DNA from 2 places in the Thioalkalivibrio sp. ALE10 genome. Region 1 is predicted to be linked to the other one. Evidence: predicted binding sites of a transcription regulator. Region 1 holds the regulator's gene; the other holds the start of a gene.
What was found. The regulator LexA, encoded in region 1, represses DNA repair genes until DNA is damaged. The targets are predictions, from matches to a motif close to TACTGTNNATATNNACAGTA.
Positions count from the first base shown of each region.

Region 2: F788_RS0106475 (error-prone DNA polymerase) is a predicted target of LexA. The motif match lies at 3,219-3,238, and genes of this name have one in related genera.

Region 1 is NZ_KB906456.1:75,103-84,006, reverse strand. Features, by position in the region: gene F788_RS0111495 (cytochrome ubiquinol oxidase subunit I) at 1-549, opposite strand, end outside; gene F788_RS0111490 (NAD(P)/FAD-dependent oxidoreductase) at 924-2,288, shown strand; gene F788_RS0111485 (metallophosphoesterase) at 2,360-3,115, shown strand; gene F788_RS0111480 (hemerythrin domain-containing protein) at 3,112-3,870, opposite strand; gene F788_RS0111475 (hemerythrin domain-containing protein) at 3,863-4,408, opposite strand; partial or broken gene F788_RS13430 (GreA/GreB family elongation factor) at 4,584-4,742, shown strand; gene F788_RS0111465 (DNA polymerase Y family protein) at 4,752-6,194, opposite strand; gene imuA (translesion DNA synthesis-associated protein ImuA) at 6,341-6,994, opposite strand; gene lexA (transcriptional repressor LexA) at 6,991-7,635, opposite strand; gene F788_RS0111450 (S10 family peptidase) at 7,699-8,904, opposite strand, start outside.
Region 2 is NZ_KB906452.1:6,783-15,686, reverse strand. Features, by position in the region: gene F788_RS0106475 (error-prone DNA polymerase) at 1-3,217, opposite strand, end outside; gene gloA (lactoylglutathione lyase) at 3,318-3,818, opposite strand; gene F788_RS0106465 (hypothetical protein) at 3,971-4,597, shown strand; gene aat (leucyl/phenylalanyl-tRNA--protein transferase) at 4,613-5,362, opposite strand; gene F788_RS0106455 (GNAT family N-acetyltransferase) at 5,828-7,114, opposite strand; gene trxB (thioredoxin-disulfide reductase) at 7,128-8,171, opposite strand; gene F788_RS0106445 (ribonucleoside-diphosphate reductase subunit alpha) at 8,521-8,904, shown strand, end outside.

The sequences.
Region 1 (8,904 bases):
GAAACGCGGCCAGAAGCTGTCGTTGAAGATGGCCTGACCCCAGGAAGTCACCTGGAAAACTCCGTCAACCAGCTCCACACCGCCGGGCGTCTGCATCCAGCTGTTGGCCACCAGGATCCAGAACGAGGAGATGAAGGTGCCCAGTGCCACCATCATCGCCGCGAAAACGTGCACGCCCTGCGGCACACGGTCGCGACCGAACAGCAGTACGCCGAGGAAGGCCGCCTCCAGGAAGAACGCAGTGATGACCTCGTAGGACAGCACCGGCCCGAGGAAATTGGCCGTGGCATACGAGAACACGCTCCAGTTCGTGCCGAACTGGAAGGACATCACGATCCCGGAGACCACCCCCATGCCGAACACGACCGCGAAGATCTTGATCCAGAACTTCGAGATCCGGGTGTACAGGGCATCACCGGTCTGCCAGGCCCGGAACTCCAGGAAGGCGATGAACGAGGCGAGCCCGATGGTGAATACCGGGAACAGTGCGTGAAATGACACGACGAATGCGAACTGCAGTCGTGACAGGAGTAAGGGGTCAAGCTCCATGGCATTGCCTCCGTGAACGATTGAGAGAGGACGCGTGGTGCGTTCCGCCCGGATGACAATCAAGTTGCGTGCCAGTTCTCGCTCTGGCGTGCGTGTTCGCGCTGCGACGCGGTTTGCGGCATCGGTCCGGGACGAGCCTCGTAGTCCCGGGGTGTTGTACATGCCGCACATGACAGTCTGGAACATGGAAATGACAGTCACGGCAGACAAAGCGTCCGGAGTCGGGCGGCCGAGGCGCGCGGAAAGCGGTTTTTGCGGGTTTTGTGGCACTGGCACGAAAACTGTATGTCAGAAGGGTTGAAGCGCGGCGCCACCGGCGACCGCTCCGGAAAAAGACGCCCCGCGGGATGACGGGGTCGCGAGGAGGCATACACATGACAGATCGCAATAAGGCAGGTTCGTCGAAGGCACCGCTGGTATTGCGGGACGGACTTTCGCGGCGGGACTTTCTTAAACTGACCGGCGGGCTGACCGCCGCGGCAGCCGTGGGGTCCGCGCCCGCGGCGGCGCAGGCCGGAGTGCAGACCCGCGCGCGTGTCGTTGTGCTGGGCGGCGGCGCCGCCGGGCTGACCGTGGCGGCGCGGTTGCGCGACCTGCTGGACGGGGCGCGTATCACCGTGGTGGAGCCGAGCGAGACCCATCACTACCAGCCGGGCTGGACCCTGGTCGCGGCCGGGACCTATTCGGTCAGCGACGTGACCGCGCGCAACGAGCATTACATCCCGCGTGGCGTCGACTGGAAGAAGGATTCCGTGGCCGCGGTGGATCCGGAGAGCCAGGTGGTCGAGACCGCCGGCGGGGATCGTCTGGATTACGATTTCCTGGTCGTGGCCACCGGGATCCATCTGGATTACGAAGCGATCGAAGGCCTGGAGCGCGCGGACATCGGGCAGAACGGTCTGACCAGTATCTATGCCGGCCCCGACCAGGCGCGGCATGCCTACGAGCAGACGCAGCGCCTGGGCGAGCAGGGCGGGGTGGCCCGCTTCACCATTCCGAATACGCCGATCAAGTGCGCCGGGGCGCCGATCAAGGCGACCCTGATCGCCGAGGACCTGCTGCGCAAGGCGGGGCAGCGGGATCGCATGGAATTCCACTATCACGCTCCGGAAGGCGCGCTGTTCAGCGTCGAACGTTTTGACGGGATGGTGCGCGACATCTATCGCGAGCGCGGAGTCGGGATCGAATCCGGGTCCGTGCTGCAGGGCGTGGAGCCCGAGCTGCGCCGTGCAACCTTCGTGGACGGCGGCGGCAATCGCGAGACGGTGGACTACGACTACCTCCACGTGGTGCCGCCCATGCGCGCCCACGACTGGGTGCGCGAGGCCGGTCTGGCGGTGGAAGACGGCAGTCTGGCGGAAGGCGGCTGGCTGGCCGTGGACGACCAGACCCTCCAGCATGCCCGCTACCCGAACGTATTCGGCGCGGGCGACGTGGTGGACACGGCGATTGGCAAGACGGCCTCCACGGTCCGGGCCCACGGTTCGGTGACCCCGGACAACCTGGTGTCGGTGCTGCAGGACCGCGAACCGCAACAGCGTTTCGACGGCTACACCTCCTGCCCCCTGATCACAGAGGTGGGCAAGGCGGCCCTGGTCGAATTCGACTACACTCTGGAGGAGGTCCCGACCTTCGGCTTCATCGACCAGGGGCAGCCGAGCTGGATGTGGTGGCGGCTGAAGGTGCACATGATCAAGCCGCTGTACTACAACATGCTGCGCGGGCGTTACCTGCGCTGATCGCGGGCGGCGCGCGCCCGGGGGCGGGGATGCGTTAGGGTAGGCGCATTCGCGAACCCCCCGGGAGCGGCGTGGCACCCGATATTCTGTTCTATGGCGATCCCCATGGCCTCTTCGATCCCCTGATCGAGGCGGTGGCACGGTACCGGCCGCGGGCCGTGGTCCTGCTGGGGGACATGGAACTGCGCGAACAGTCACTGGATGCCGTACTGGCGCCGTTGCGGGAAGCCGTGGCGGCGGGTGCCACGATGCCGGCGATCTACTGGATCCCCGGCAATCACGAGAGTGATACCGATGCGGCCTGGGCGAATGTGTTCGGCAGTTCCTATGTGGCGGGCAATCTGCATGCGCGTGTCGCGGAAGTGGCCGGCCGGCCGGTAGCGGGTCTCGGCGGGGTGTTCCGTGGCCGCGTCTGGTACCCGCGGGGCCCGCGCTGCAAGGCGCCGGTCTTCTTCACCCGAAGCGAACATGTGGCGCAGCTCCCGGAACGCGATCGCTGGCAGGGCGCCGGGGATCGCGAACCGGGCCTGCCCCGGCGCCATCGCACCTCCATCTATCCCGAAGACATCGAACGCCTGCGCGGGCTAAAGGCCGACATCCTGGTCACCCACGAGGCGCCGTCGCCGCATGCCAGCGGCTTCGACACCATCGACGGCCTGGCCGAGCTGCTGGGGGCCGGGCTGATCGTTCACGGGCACCATCACCAGGACTACGAGGCGCATACCCCGGACGGGGTGCGGGTGCGCGGCGTCGGGCGGGCCGGGGTGGTCGGCCTGTATCCGGACGGCCGGCTGGAGACCCTGACGCCCGGCATCGACGATCCTTAGCGGGCAGGCCCCCGGGAATGGTCCGTTTCCGGTGAATCCTCCGTTTCGTCCGTCTCGTCGGGGACGATGAGCATGCTCCGGGCCTTGCCGAAGAGTTCCCGCGCGACATCGGGTTGTTCGCGCAAATGCCGGCTCCAGTGGGGAAACAGGTTCTGTTCCTCGCGTCCTTCGTGTTTGGCCAGACCGCCCGAGATCAGGGCGAAGAACGGCGCGATGGCCCAGGGTTCGTCCACGCCCTCGGTGAATTCGTGTTCCAGCATCGCGGTCTGGTCCAGCAGCTCCTCGTGTTCGCGCAGCATGATCGAGGTCGGGTCATCGCCGCGGGGATGGCGCGGCAGATCGAGCAGCGGGACGATCAGTTCGTTCTCCACGTGTACGTGGCGTCGCAGTCCGGCGACGTAGGCATGAAACGCCGGTGCTGCGCCCTCGGCGTCGCCGGCATTGACCCGGTGCAGGGCGCTGGCGAACAGGCGGTCGATACGCAGGTGGTCGCGGGTGAGGAGATCGACCAGGTCGACGGGCTCGGTGTCGTCGCGCCGGCGGACCCGCAGGGTCCACAGCGGCGGGCCGGCCTCGACGGTTTCCCAGTGGATGGCATGACGCAGTTGCTGTGCGACCGCGGCCATCAGCAGTTCGGGCTCTTCCTCCACAAGCACGTCGAAGGTCTGACCGGCGCCGAGTTCGCGCAGGGTGTAATAGGCGCGGGTATGGGCATGGTCGCCCAGCCCGCGCAGGTCGAGAGTGAAATCAGCCATGGGGTTCCGGTTCCAGGTCGCGCCGGCGGGCCATGGATTCGCCGATGGCGCGGCATTGATCGGCGTCCAGCAGGTGTTCGGCCAGCGGCAGCACGGCTTCTTCCTCGAGGGCCAGATGGCGGCGGTACTGGTCGATCCATTCCGCCGCGCCGTCCAGCGAGGCATCGCGTCCTTCGGCGATGTCGAGCAGGGCCGGCTCCAGCCGGGACCAGCCGTTTTCCAGGGTTTCGTGCTCCGCGGTAAGACGGTCCAGCCAGTCGGGCAGCTGGGGATGGCAGTCGGGATGATGGCCGAGGCCCTTGAGCCGCGGGAACAGATCTTCGTCCTCGTCGGCATGGTGGTGCGGTGCGGAGGCATGGAAATATTTCAGCAGCCGCTGGGCGGCGGCCTGGGCCTCGGCATCCGCACCATGATCGGGGACATGGGCCTGCAGGCGGTCGAGCGTCTCCAGACAGCCCTTCAGGCGACGATGACAGGCACGCAGGACTTCGAGGGGGCGATCGAAGCCGGGCAACGGTTCGTTCATCTGGAGATTCATGCGGGCCTCGGGATGCACATCTGCCCTCTGTGTAGCAGTTCGGTGACCGTGTGGCCTTGATGCGGATCACATCGTGCGGAGGGTTTGTCTTTTGTGTCATTCGCCCCCAGAATCGATGGGACAGAGGCACCGGCGTCCGCGTGCCCGGCTTTGTAGTGTCCGTCGTTGCCGCGGCGGCCTTTCCCTGTCGATCATGGCGCCGGTGGGCAGTGCCCTGCTCGGGCTCTCGGAGGGCGAGGAGATCGAGTGGCTGCGTCCGGGCGGGGGCGTGATGCACGTGCGCATCGACAAGGTGCTGTTTCAGCCGGAGCGGGCGGGCGAACACCACCGGTAACCGCGGGGGCTATCCCCAGTAGCCCTGGCGATACCATTGCCCGCTGCGCAGGCAGCGGAACACCCAGACCCCGCGACCGCGGGGGTCGCGCGCCAGGGCATAGTCGCGGCGCTGATCGTTTCCCCGGTCCCACCAGCCGTTTTCCATGCGTCCCAGGGGCTGCAGCCCCTGCAGATCCGTGGCCGCTGCCGGCACCGGCGCGTGCACCCACAGGGCCGTGCCGCAGGCCTGCTGCGCGGGACCGGGCGTGGATCGGCCCCGTTGCAGGGTGGAGCCGACGGGCTCCTGCGCGTCTTCCGGGGCCGGGGTTCCCCGGTTGCTCAGGCCGCCGACCTTCTGTGCCCCCAGGCGCGCCCGCAGGCGGGCAAGCACGGCGGGCAGGTGCGTGCCCGGGTTGTTCTCGCCGGCGGGGTCTCCGGTCAGCAGGCCGTCATCGGTGGCGGGCGGGTCCAGCAGGTCGGCCGCGTGCAGGCGCAGGCCGATGACCGGGGCCTGCAGGGTTTCGCGCTCCAGTCGGGTCTGCCACAGGCTCAGCCAGTCCGCCGCGCGGATGCCGGGCTGGCCGCGTTCCAGGCTCAGGCGGGTGGTGGTCTCGCGATGCCGCAGTTCCAGCTGCATGCGCTGCAGGCTCAGGGCCCGCCCGCGCAGTTGCTGCTCAGCCTGCTGCAACAGGCGGCGCAGGGGGAACACCAGCGCGGTGCTCGCGCGGATCTCGTGATCCAGGCGCAGGGCGAGTTCCAGGGTGGCCGGGGGGCAAAAGCGCGGCAGGGCCTCGCGGGCATCACCCAGCAGGCGGTCGATGATCTGCAGAAGTTCCGGTTCGTGGCGTCGTGCCAGTTCCGTGCGCGGCAGACGCAGCAGGTCACCGAACATCCGCAGGCCGGTGGCCTGCAGGGCCTCGCGGGTGCCCGCGGGCAACGGCAGGGTGTTCAGCGGGAAGCGTGCCAGGTTGCGGCGCAGGGCGTCGCGGTCCTCGGGGATCTCCGGGTGCCGGTGCGCGGCGAACAGCCGTGCAGCAGCCGGGCTGCGGGCCATGCCGGTGCGCGGCTGGAAACCCAGTTCGCGCAGCACCGCCTCTGCCCGTTCGCGCAGGGCCGGCAGCCCGCCGAACAGGCGCCGGCTGCGCCCGACCTCGAGCAGGATGCGCTGCTCTTCGGGTTCGGGATGCACGTGGTCGCTGAACTGCAGCAGGGCGGCGGCGAGCTGGTGAATCTCGCGCGCACGGGCCGCCGGGTCGTCCTCGATCAGTTCCGGGGTGTCCAGCAGGGCCAGGGCATCGCCCAGGGGCATGCCCGGACGGGCGCCGGCGCGGCGCGCGGCACGGTTGGCGGCATGCACCCGGGGGCGTTCCCCGCGTTCCACGATCAGCAGGGGGTGCTGCGCGAGACGGTCGGCATCCGCGCGGCGGCGGGCCTGGAGGTCCAGGGCCAGATGCGGAAGCTGCACGGCCAGCCAGCATTCCCGGGCCTCCGGCGCGGGGACGGGAGCGGGGTCAGGTTCCCGCGCCGGCTCCGGGAGCCCCGGGAGCAGTTGCAGGGTCGGACCCGGGGGGGCTTGCTCCGTGTCGGGTGCCGGCCGCGCAGGGCGTGCGTCCGGGATCACGGGGTGCCCTCCGCGGGAGGCGGGTGTGCCACGGAGAGATCCAGCGGCCGGCCGCGCCGGTACCGGGCGCCGCTGCCCTTGATGAAGTGCAGGCGCAGGCCCCGGCCATGGGGCTGCCATTGCAGGCGCTGATGTGCGGGTGAGGGCTGTTCCGCGGCCTGTGGTGGACGATGGAGCACGGCACAGGCGCGGCTTTCGCCGGCCGCCAGGCGCAGACGCCGCAGTCGTGCGGTCTCCGCGGGGCCATGGATCCAGATCAGCAACACGCCAAAGGCCGGGTCGCGCAGGCACTGTTCCGCACTCCACAGGCGTTCGCCGTCTTGGTCGGCCCGCACCAGCAGGACCCGCTCCGGGGGAATGCCCAGCTGTTGCCAGCCGGGGAGCCAGGGGGTGGCCGGCGGGCCGATCAGGGCGATCCACAGCCGTGCGCGCCCGCAGGCGGCGAGCATCGGGACCAGCAGGCGGGTCTCGCCGCTGCCGAAGGGCGCGCCCAGCAGTTCCACCAGCTGGCCGCGCGGCCAGCCGCCGCCCAGGGCCGTTTCCAGTTCGGGTGTCCCCGCTGGCCAGACCGCGTCGCCGCTGGCGGGGGCGCCCTGGCGGCCGCGCCACAGGGACGGGTGTTCCAGCAGTGAGTCCAGGGCGCGGCTCATTCCCTTTCCAGATCGCGCAGCACGCCCACGCCGATCCCCTCGATCGCGAGTTCGCGGCGCTCGGGGTCGATCTCGATGGGGGCGAAATCCGGGTTTTCGGGCAGCAGGCGGATCCGCGAACCATCGTGGTGGAAGCGCTTGACCGTGACCTCGTCCTCGATGCGCGCGACCACGATCTGGCCATCCCGGGCCTCCGGCGTGCGGCGCACGGCGAGCAGGTCACCGTCGAGGATGCCGGCATCACGCATGCTTTCGCCGTGTACCCGCAGCAGGTAGTCGGGGCGGGCGCGGAACAGGGCGTCGCCGAGTTGGTAGTGCCCCTCGATGTGTTCGGTGGCCAGCAGCGGCGAGCCGGCCGCGACCCGGCCGATCAGGGGGATGCCGTCCGCTTCCGGGGGCGTGCCGGGAGACGGGCGGGCCTCGGGGGACAGGCGGATCCCGCGGGCCGCCCCGCCCACCAGTTCGATCGCACCCTTGCGCGCCAGGGCCTTGAGGTGGCATTCCGCCGCATGCGGCGAGCGGAAACCGAAGGCCGCGGCGATCTCGTTGCGCGTAGGCGCGGTGCCCTGGGTGGTCACCACCTCGGTGATGTAGTCGAGGATGGCCTGCTGGCGCGGGGTGAGCGACGGGACGGACGACACGGGGGCGGCTCCGGATACTGTTCATAATTACAGTAACCGGAGGGTGCCCGGGTCGGCAAGCGGTCAGTCGGGGTCCGCTTCAGCTCCGTCTTCTGCGTGTCCGGTGTAGAAGCGTCGGGCGTCGTCGAACAGCTCGGCGTTGGTGTCGGCACGCATGTACAGCATGTGCCCGCCGGGATAGCGGCCGGTGACGATGCGCTCGTCGTCGCCCGGGTCCGCGGCATGCGCGATCTGCCCCAGCAGCCATTCGGTGGCGAAATAGGGGGTGATCAGGTCGGCCTCGCCGTGCACGCTGAAGATGCGAAAGCGGGGATCGAGTGCCAGGGCGGTGGCCAGGTCGTCCATCGCCGAGGCCGGGCCGGTCCGCTGCGAGCTGTCCCAGTCCCAGGCACCGAAGACCTCGCGGCTGAGCAGGCGATACTGATGCCCGTGCGACCACTCCAGGGTGTTGCGCAGGTGGTCCAGCATGGCGGTGGACAGCGGGGCCACCAGCCCGTCGAGGATGGCATCGGCCTGAGGTCGCGTGCGGGTCGGGACCGGATCGGGCGAATCGATCCCGCCGTCGTACAGGCTGACCAGCCGGCCTTCGTCCCGCAGCAGGTCACGCTGCGCCATGTTCAGGGTGATGCGGCCGCCGGTCGCGCGCAGGTGGTCGCGGTCGATCCCGGTGAAGCGGGCCACTTCATCGATCCATTCCGCGTCGATCCGCCCCGGGTGCAGCAGGCCCTCGAGGTAGTCCCCCAGCGCGAATGCCTCCGCCTGCTCGAGGCTCGGCGGGTCATCGCCCAGGCGGTCATGTGCGCGTGCGGAGGCGGTCAGCGCCGGCAGCATCAGGGCGTTCGGGAGCGGGCGTCCGGTGCCGCCCTCGAGCATGCCGAAATCCAGCGCGGGGGAGACCAGCACCGTGCCCGAGACGCTGATACCGGAGTTGCGCATCAGCCGCGCCGGCAGGGCACCGGCGCGATAGCCGCCATAGCTTTCCCCGCCGAGGTACACCGGGTCGCCGCGCCGTTCGTGGTCGTCCAGCCAGCGTTCCAGGGTTTCTTCCAGGGCGGCCAGGTCGCCCTCCGGCTCGAAGAAATCTTCGGGATCGCCGGCCTCCATCACCCGGCTGAAGCCGGTGCCCGGCGGATCGATGAAGACGAGGTCGGTAAACGCCAGCCAGGTCTTCGGGTTGTCCGTCAGCCGTGGTGGCGTGGCGGCCGACAGGCCCCGGTCGTCGGTGTCCAGGACCCGCGGTCCGAGTCCGCCGACGTTGAGATAGGCCGA
Region 2 (8,904 bases), on a different contig from region 1:
CGCGGGAGCGGGTGACCAGCTCGCCCAGCCAGGTGCTGCGGTCGGTGAGGCGGCGGGCGACCAGGTGGCCGACGCCGTCGGCCCATTGCCATTCGCCGTCGATCTCCAGCAGCTGGCCGCGCAGGACCTCGGGGCGGAAGCGTTCCACGCGGTCGGGCCAGACGATCACGTTCAGCGTGCCGTGTTCGTCCTCCAGGGTCAGGAATACCGTGCCGTTGGCCGAGCCCGGGCGCTGGCGGGTGATCACCAGACCCGCGTAGCGCGCCGGGCCGGGGCGCCGGCGCGCGGAAAGCGTCGCGGAGTCCGGCAGGCGCCGGCGTTCGAGCTGCGGGCGCAGCAGGGCCAGCGGGTGCGGCCCCAGCGTGAGGCCGGTGGTGGCGTAGTCCTGGACCAGGTCGTCCACCGCGTCGGGCACCGGCAGCAGGGGCATGCGGGCGTCGTCCCCGGCCTGCCCCGGCTCGCGCGGCTCGCGTGGCTCGTGCGGGGCGTCGGCGGGCTCGGCGTGTTGCGGCAGGCCCTCGAACAGCGGCAGCGGGGCCTCCACCGCATCGGCGGCCCAGCGCGCCTGGTGGCGGTTGCCGGCCAGCCCGGCCAGGGCCCCGGCGCGTGCCAGCCGGCTGGCCTCGGCGCGGCTCAGCCGGGCGCGTGCGACCAGCTCGGGCACGTCGCTGAACGGGCCCTCGGCGCGGGCCGCGTGGATGCGTTCGGCGACCTCCCGACGCAGGCCCTGGACGCGGTTGAAGCCCAGGCGCAGGGCCAGCGGGGCATCCGGCACGTCCGGCGCGTCCGGCGTATCCGGTGAGTCGCCGGCGGCCTCGAGGCTGCATTCCGGCTGGCTGTGGTTCACGTCCACCGGGCGCACCTCCACGCCGTGACGGCGGGCATCGGCCACGATCTGCGCCGGGCCGTAGAAGCCCATCGGCTGGCTGTTGAGCAGGGCACAGGCGAAGATCGCCGGCTCGAAGCACTTGAGCCAGGCCGAGACCCAGGTGATCAGCGCGAAGCTGGCGGAGTGCGATTCGGGGAAGCCGTACTCGCCGAAGCCGAGGATCTGGCGATACAGCCGCTCGGCGAACTCGGCGGAATAGCCGCGCTCGCGCATCCCCTCCAGCAGCCGCTCGCGCCAGCGCCCGAGATCCCCGCGGCGGCGCCAGGCGCCGATGGAGCGGCGCAGCCCGTCGGCCTCGCCGGCGGAGAACCCGGCCGCCACCATCGCCAGCTCGATCACCTGTTCCTGAAAGATGGGCACGCCCAGGGTGCGCCCCAGCACCCGTTCGATCTCCGCGTTGGGGAAGCGCACCCGCTCGGGGTGTGCCCGGCGCTTGAGATAGGGATGCACCATCTCGCCCTGGATCGGGCCGGGACGCACGATGGCGATCTCGATCACCAGGTCGTAGAAGTTCTTCGGCTTCAGCCGCGGCAGCATGCTCATCTGCGCGCGCGACTCGATCTGGAACACCCCCAGGCTGTCGGCCTTCTGCAGCATCGCGTAGACCGCCGGGTCCTCGGCCGGGATGTCGGCCAGGCCCCAGTCGCGGCCGCGGTGCCGGTGCATCAGCTCCAGCGCGCGGCGCACGCAGGAGAGCATCCCCAGCGACAGCACGTCGATCTTCAGCAGGCCGGCGGCGTCGAGGTCGTCCTTGTCCCACTGGATCACGCTGCGTTCGGGCATCGCCGCGTTCTCGATCGGCACCAGCTCGTCGAGCCGCCCGGCGGCGATCACGAAGCCCCCGGTGTGCTGCGACAGATGGCGCGGGAAGCCGACCAGCTCGGCGGTCAGGGCCTGCCACTGGCGGGCCAGGGCGCCGTCGGGTTCCAGGCCGACCTCGCGCAGGCGTTCGGCCGGGATGCCCTCGTCCCACCAGGCGAGGTTGGCCGTCAGCGCGTCCAGTCGCGCGCGCGAGAGCCCCAGCGCCCGGCCCACGTCGCGCAGGGCGCTGCGGCGGCGGTAGCGGATCACGGTGCAGGCCAGTGCCGCGCGGTCGCGGCCGTAGCGCCGGTAGATGTACTGGATCACCTCCTCGCGGCGCTCGTGCTCGAAGTCGACGTCGATATCCGGTGGCTCGCCGCGCTCGGCGGAGATGAAGCGCTCGAACAGCATGCTCGAGCGCGACGGATCCACCGCGGTGATGCCCAGCGCGTAGCACACCGCCGAGTTGGCCGCCGAACCCCGGCCCTGGCACAGGATCCCGCGGCTGCGCGCGAAGCGCACGATGTCGTACACGGTGAGGAAATACGGCTCGTAGCCCAGTTCGGCGATGATGCCCAGCTCGCGCTCGATCTGTGCCTGCACCGGCTCCGGGATGCCGTCGGGCCAGCGCTTGCGGGCCCCGCGCAGGCTCTCCTCGCGCAGGTACTCGGTGGCCGTGCGCCCGGGTGGCAGCGGGTCGGTGGGGTAGTGGTATTCGAGTTCGTCCAGGGAGAAGCGGCAGTCGGTCGCGATGGCGACCGCATGATGCAGCCAGGCGGCCGGATACAGCGTGGCCAGATCCGCGCGCGGGCGCAGGCAGCGTTCGCCGTTGGGGAACAGGCGGTCGGCTGCCTGTGCCACGGTACAGCGGTGGCGCAGCGCGGTCAGCACGTCCTGCAGCGCGCGCCGTCCGCGCGCATGCATGTGCACGTCGCCGCAGGCCGTCACCGGCAGGTCGTGTGCCTGCGCGAGCTGCCGTGCCCGGGCGATCTGCGCCGGATCCCCGGGCGTGCGCAGCAGCGCGACCGCCAGATGCCCCTGCCCGGGCGGGGCCCATGCCCGCAGCCAGGCCGCTGCGTCGTCGGGATCGGCCGTGCCGGATTCCGGCCACAGATGCAGCAGCACGTGCCAGCCGGCGCGCTCGGCTTCCGGGACCGCCTCCAGATCCGCCCGGGTCAGGTGATGCTCGCCCTTGTCCGCGGCCCGGCGGGCGGTGCTGATAACCCGGCACAGCGCGGCATAGCCCGTGCGCTCGCGCACCAGAACGGTCAGTTCGGGGCCGTCGGCCAGCCGCAGGCGGGCGCCGGCGATCAGGTGCACGCCGGTGCGCTGCGCCGCCTCGTGCGCGCGCACCAGGCCCGCCAGCGAGGCGATGTCGGTCAGCGCCAGCGCGCGATAGCCCAGCGCCGCCGCGCGCTCCACCAGCTCCTCCGGGTGCGAGGCCCCGCGCAGGAACGAGAAGTTGCTCAGCGCCGTCAGCTCGGCAAAGGCCGGGGCGGTGTCGGCTTCGGGTGCGCGTTCGTCCATATACTGTATATTTGTACAGTATCATGGGCGAAGCAAGCCGCCCCCCGGAATCCGGGGGACGGCGAGGGCTGTCAGGGGGCTTCGGAAATGGGGCGGGGGATCAGCGCCCCAGGCCGGTGAGGCGCGCGGGCTCCAGGATCTCGATCCAGTAGCCGTCGAGGTCCTTCACGAAGGCGATGTCCTTCAGTCCGCCCTCGTCGGGGCGCTTCACGAACTCCACGTCGTTCTGGTCGAACCAGCGCACGGCGGCGTCCAGGTCGGGCACCGAGAAGCAGATGTGGCCGAAGCCCTGCGGTTCGGCGTTGCCGTCGTGGTAGTGGAAGTCCGGATCCTTCTCGGTGCCGTAGTTGTAGGTCAGCTCGAGGATGCCGCGCTGGCTGAACATCCAGCGGGTGCGTTCGCCCTCGTCCTGCGGCGGCGCGGGTTCGTCGTCGTCCTGACGCGCGAGGAAATACAGCGTGAACTCGAATTCCGGGAAGTCCAGGGTCTTCACCAGCTCCATGCCGAACACGCGGCGGTAGAAATCCAGCGACGCGTCGGGGTCCTTCACGCGCAGCATGGTGTGGTTGAAGCGGAAGCCTGCGGTGGGGTTGTCGCTCATGTGCGGATCCTTTGTTCGGCCGAATGGGATGGGTCGGGAGAATGGAACACGCCCCCGGCGTCTCCCGCAACTGCCCGGCCCGTGCGTGCTGTCCTATACTGCGCGGATCGCAAGGGAAGAATACGGAGATCGGGGTGAACTCACGACTGGCAATGCGGGCCCTGGCCCTGCTGGCCCTGGTGCTGACGGCCAGCGGCTGCGCGATGCTCTCGCCCTCGCCGCCGCAGGATCAGAGCAACATCTGCGAGATCTTCCGCGAGGAACCGCGCTGGTACGACTACGCCCTGGACTCCCAGGAGCAATGGGGCACTCCCATTGCCACGCAGATGGCGATCATCCAGCAGGAGTCCTCGTTCCGCAGCCACGTGCGCCCGCCGCGCGAGCGCCTGCTGGGGATCATCCCGTGGCGCCGGCCGTCCTCGGCCTATGGCTATGCCCAGGCCCAGGACCCCGTCTGGGGCGAATACCGCGAGGACGCCGGCAGCCGCTTCGCCCGGCGCACGCACATGAAGCACGCGACCGACTTCATCGGCTGGTACAACGAGCGCACCCGGCGCATGACCGGGGTTTCCCTGCATAACCCGGAGCACCTGTATCTCGCCTACCACGAGGGGCAGGGCGGCTATAACCGCGGCAGCTATCGCGGCAAGCCCGGGGTGCAGCGCGCCGCGCGTCAGGTGCGTGACCGCGCCAGTCGCTATGCGAGCCAGCTGGAGAGCTGCGAGTCCGAGTTCCGCTGCCGGCGGTTCTGGCAGGTGGGGCCGTTTTGTCGCCAGTGACGGTCTGCCCGGGGTCTACCACTCCGGGTCCAGCGGATGCAGGTCCGGGTCGAGCGTCCAGGGGCCCGGCGGCGGCACGGTCCGGTCGGCGACCAGGGGGCGGATCCGGCGCAGGAACGTGTCGCGCGGGAGTTCGATCGCGCCCAGGTTCACCAGGTGTTCGGTGGCCATCTGGGTGTCGATCAGCGGCCAGTCCCGGGCCACCATGTGGCGGCACAGCCAGGCGAGGGCAATCTTCGAGGCGTCGCGCTCGAGGCTGAACATGGACTCGCCGCAGAACAGCCGGCCCGCGGCCATCCCGTAGAGCCCGCCGATCAGCCGCGGGCCGTCCCACACCTCCACCGAATGCGCATGGCCCACGCGATGCAGCGCGGTATAGGCCTCCTGCATGCTCTGGGTGATCCAGGTGCCGGCGGAGCGGGCGCGCGGCCCGGCACAGCCGGCGATCACGCGCTCGAAGGCGCGGTCGAAGGTGACGGTGTAGCCGGCGTTGCGCAGGGTCTTGCGCAGCGAGCGCCGGATGCGGAAGGCGCCGGGTTCCAGCACCGCGCGCGGGTCGGGGCTCCACCACAGGATCGGCTGGCCGGCCTCGAACCAGGGGAAGATCCCGCTGCGGTAGGCGTTGACCAGGCGCGGCACGGAGAGATCGCCGCCGGCGGCGAGCAGGCCGTTGGGCTCGTCCAGCGCGGTCTCCGCCGGCGGGAACGGCGCCTCCGGGTGATCCGGGTCCAGCCAAGGGAGGGTGATGGGGCTGCGGGGGCTCATGCGGCGCCTGGTTGGTCGGTGCCGGATCGGCCAGCGCCGGATCGGCCAGAGGGCTGGCCTCCTACGACGGTGGGAGGCCGGCCCTCCGGCCGATTGTGCGTTCGGGCAATCTCTTGCGCCGGATCGGCCAGGGGCTGGCCTCCTACGACGGGGCGAACCCTGCCCCCGGTGGGAGGCCGGCCCTCCGGCCGATTGTGCGTTCGGGCTGTCTCCTGCGCCGGATCGGCCAGGGGCTGGCCTCCTACGACGGGGCGAACCCTGCCCCCGGTGGGAGGCCGGCCCTCCGGCCGATTGTGCGTTCGGGCAATCTCTTGCGCCGGATCGGCCAGGGGCTGGCCTCCTACGGCGGGGCGAACCCTGCCGCCGGTAGGAGGCCGGCCCTCCGGCCGATTGTGCGTTCGGGCAATCTCCTGCGCCGGGTCGGCCAGGGGCTGGCCTCCTGCGGATACGGGATGGATCGCGGGGTTAACCGGGGGCATGGCCGGATTCTCCCTGGCGATAGGGCGAATGCTCGTGCAGGCGCTCGCAGTGGCTGCGCATCAGGTCCGCCTCGCGTTCGCAGAAATCGCGCACCGGCCCGTCGAAGCCCGGGGTCAGGATCGCGTGGATCGACCAGGTGGGCGTGGGCAGGAAGCCGCGCGGGATCTTGTGCTCGCCCTGGGCGCCGGGCTCGAAGCGCGTGAGCCCTTCGCGGATGCAGAACTCGATGCCCTGGTAGTAGCAGGTCTCGAAATGCAGGGCGTCCAGCTCCTCGGTGGCGCCCCAGAAGCGCCCGTACAGGGTGTCGTGGCTGCGGTAGCACAGCGCGGCGGCGATGGTCTCGCCGTCGCCATCCTCACCATCGCCATTCTCCGGGCGGCGGGCCTCGAACAGCACCACCTGATCGCCCAGTGCGGCGGCCGTCTCCACGAAGAACGCCTCGGTGAGCGTGGGGATGCCCATGTGCTTCTCGAAGGTGTCCACGTAGAAGCGATGGAAGCGCGCCCAGTCCTCCGGCGAGCCGGTGGCTCCGGTGACGGTACGGAAGGTGATGCCGGCTTCCGCGACGCGCCGGCGTTCGCGCTTGATGTTCTTGCGCTTTTTCGACGACAGCGCGGCGAGAAAGGCATCGAAATCGGCATAGCCGCCGTCCGCGGCGTTGGTCCAGTGGTACTGGCAGCCCATGCGCTCGGGCAGCCCCAGCGGGGCCAGCGCTTCGCGGTCGGCGGACTCGGGGAACAGCACGTGGACCCCGGAGGCCTCCAGTTCGCGCCCGCGCGAGACCAGCGCGCGCAGCAGCTGACGGCGCAGGCGGTCCGGGTCGGGGGCCTCGGGGTGTACCAGCAGACGGGGACCGGTGGCCGGGGTGTAGGGCACCGCGACCACCAGCTTGGGGTAATACTGCAGGCCCTGGCGCTGCCAGGCCCCTTCCCAGGCGAAGTCGAAGACGAACTCGCCGTAGTTGTTGGTCTTGGCGTAGGCGGGGGCGGCGGCCACCAGCGCGTCGTCGTGGAAGATCAGCACGTGCTGGGGGAACCAGCCATAGGCCCGTCCCAGGCACTCGTGGCGTTCCAGCCCCTCGAGGAAGGCATGGCGCAGAAACGGCTCGCGTCCGCCGGTGAGGGCATCCCACGCGGCGGGGTCGAGCTCGCCCAGCCCGTCGCGCAGCTCGATGCGCTCGTCCACCCCGGCGGGCGGGCCGTCTTCACCGGTCGCTGCACGGGCTTCCGCGCCCGGGGTCCCGGGATCGTCGGACGAGTGCTCCTCGCTCACCGCCGTGTCCGCGTCACAGCTGCTCGTCGAGGTATTTCTCCGCGTCCAGGGCGGCCATGCAGCCGGTGCCCGCGGAGGTCACGGCCTGGCGGTAGATGTGGTCCATCACGTCGCCCGCGGCGAACACGCCCGGCACGATGGTGGCGGTGGCGCCACCGTCCTGGCCGCCCTTCACCTTGATGTAGCCGTTCTCCATGTCCAGCTGGCCCTGGAAGATGTCGGTGTTGGGCTTGTGGCCGATGGCGATGAACACGCCCATCACGTCGAGCTCCTTGGTCTCGCCGCTTTGCGCGTGCTTCAGGCGCGCGCCGGTCACGCCGGTCTGGTCGCCGAGGATCTCGTCGAGGTTGTGGTTCCACTCGATGTTCACGTTGCCGTTCTTTTCCTTCTCGAACAGCTTGTCCTGCAGGATCTTCTCCGCGCGCAGGGCATCGCGCCGGTGCACCAGGGTCACCTCGGAGGCGATGTTGGACAGGTACAGCGCCTCTTCCACGGCGGTGTTGCCGCCGCCGATGACCGCCACCTTCTGGTTGCGGTAGAAGAAGCCGTCGCAGGTCGCGCAGGCGGACACGCCCTTGCCGGCGAAGGTCGTTTCCGACTCCAGACCCAGGTACTGCGCCGAGGCGCCGGTGGAGATGATCAGGGCATCGGCGGTGTAGGTGGCCTGGTCGCCGGTCAGGCGGAACGGGCGCTGGTTCACGTCCACGGTATGGATGTGATCGTTGATCACCGTGGTGTCGAAGCGTTCGGCGTGCTTCTTCATGCGCTCCATCAGCTCGGGGCCCTGCACGCCGGCGTCGTCGCCCGGCCAGTTGTCCACGTCGGTGGTGGTCATCAGCTGGCCGCCCTGTTCCAGACCGGTGACGACGACCGGGTTGAGGTTGGCGCGGGCGGCGTACACCGCGGCGGTCCAGCCGGCCGGGCCGGAGCCCAGGATCAGCAGCGGGCAATGGCGCTCGTTCCCGCCGGACTTGCTGGCGGCTTCGTCGCTCTCGGAGGAAACCTGCACCGCCCCGGTGGCGGCCATGATGCCCGCGGGCTGCTTCTCGTCACTCATTTTGCTCGCTCCATGAAATCGGTTGTATGGGCGGGATTATTGGGGCGCGGGGCAGGCTTGTCCAACACCCGTTGCGATAAGCGAATTTCATGAACCCGTTCCGCCCCGATCGTGACCCCGGGCCATCACTACATGGGGCCGCCGGTGGACAACCGCGGCCCTCGCGCCAGCCGCGGCAGGACGCCGAATCCCCTAAGTTGTCCACAGGTTGTTCCCCGCTTGTTATTTCGCCGAGTACTATATGTAGTGGCTGGCAAGAGCTCGATCCCCGATCTATAGTATTCCACGTCATCGCCGGGCGATGACCCCAGATTTTTCCAGATGACCGTTTCGCGCGAGGCCTGCCCCCATGTACAGCGACACCCAGACTGCCGAATCCGCACAGGACACGACCTATCCGCCGCAGTCCGAGCCCTCGGCGGAAGTGATGGCCACCAGCCCCGGCCAGCATCAGGTGATCCGCCGCAACGGCAAGGTCACCAGCTTTGACCCGGCCAAGATCGAGGTCGCCATCACCAAGGCCTTCCTCGCGGTGGAAGGCGGCAACGCCGCGGCCAGCCGGCGCATCCACGACATCGTCAAGGAGCTGTCCGCGCAGGTGAGCGACAACCTGTTCCGCCGCGCCGGCACCCAGGGCACCACCGTCCACATCGAGGACATCCAGGATCAGGTGGAACTGGCGCTGATGCGCGGCGGCCATCACAAGGTGGCCCGCGCCTACGTGCTGTACCGC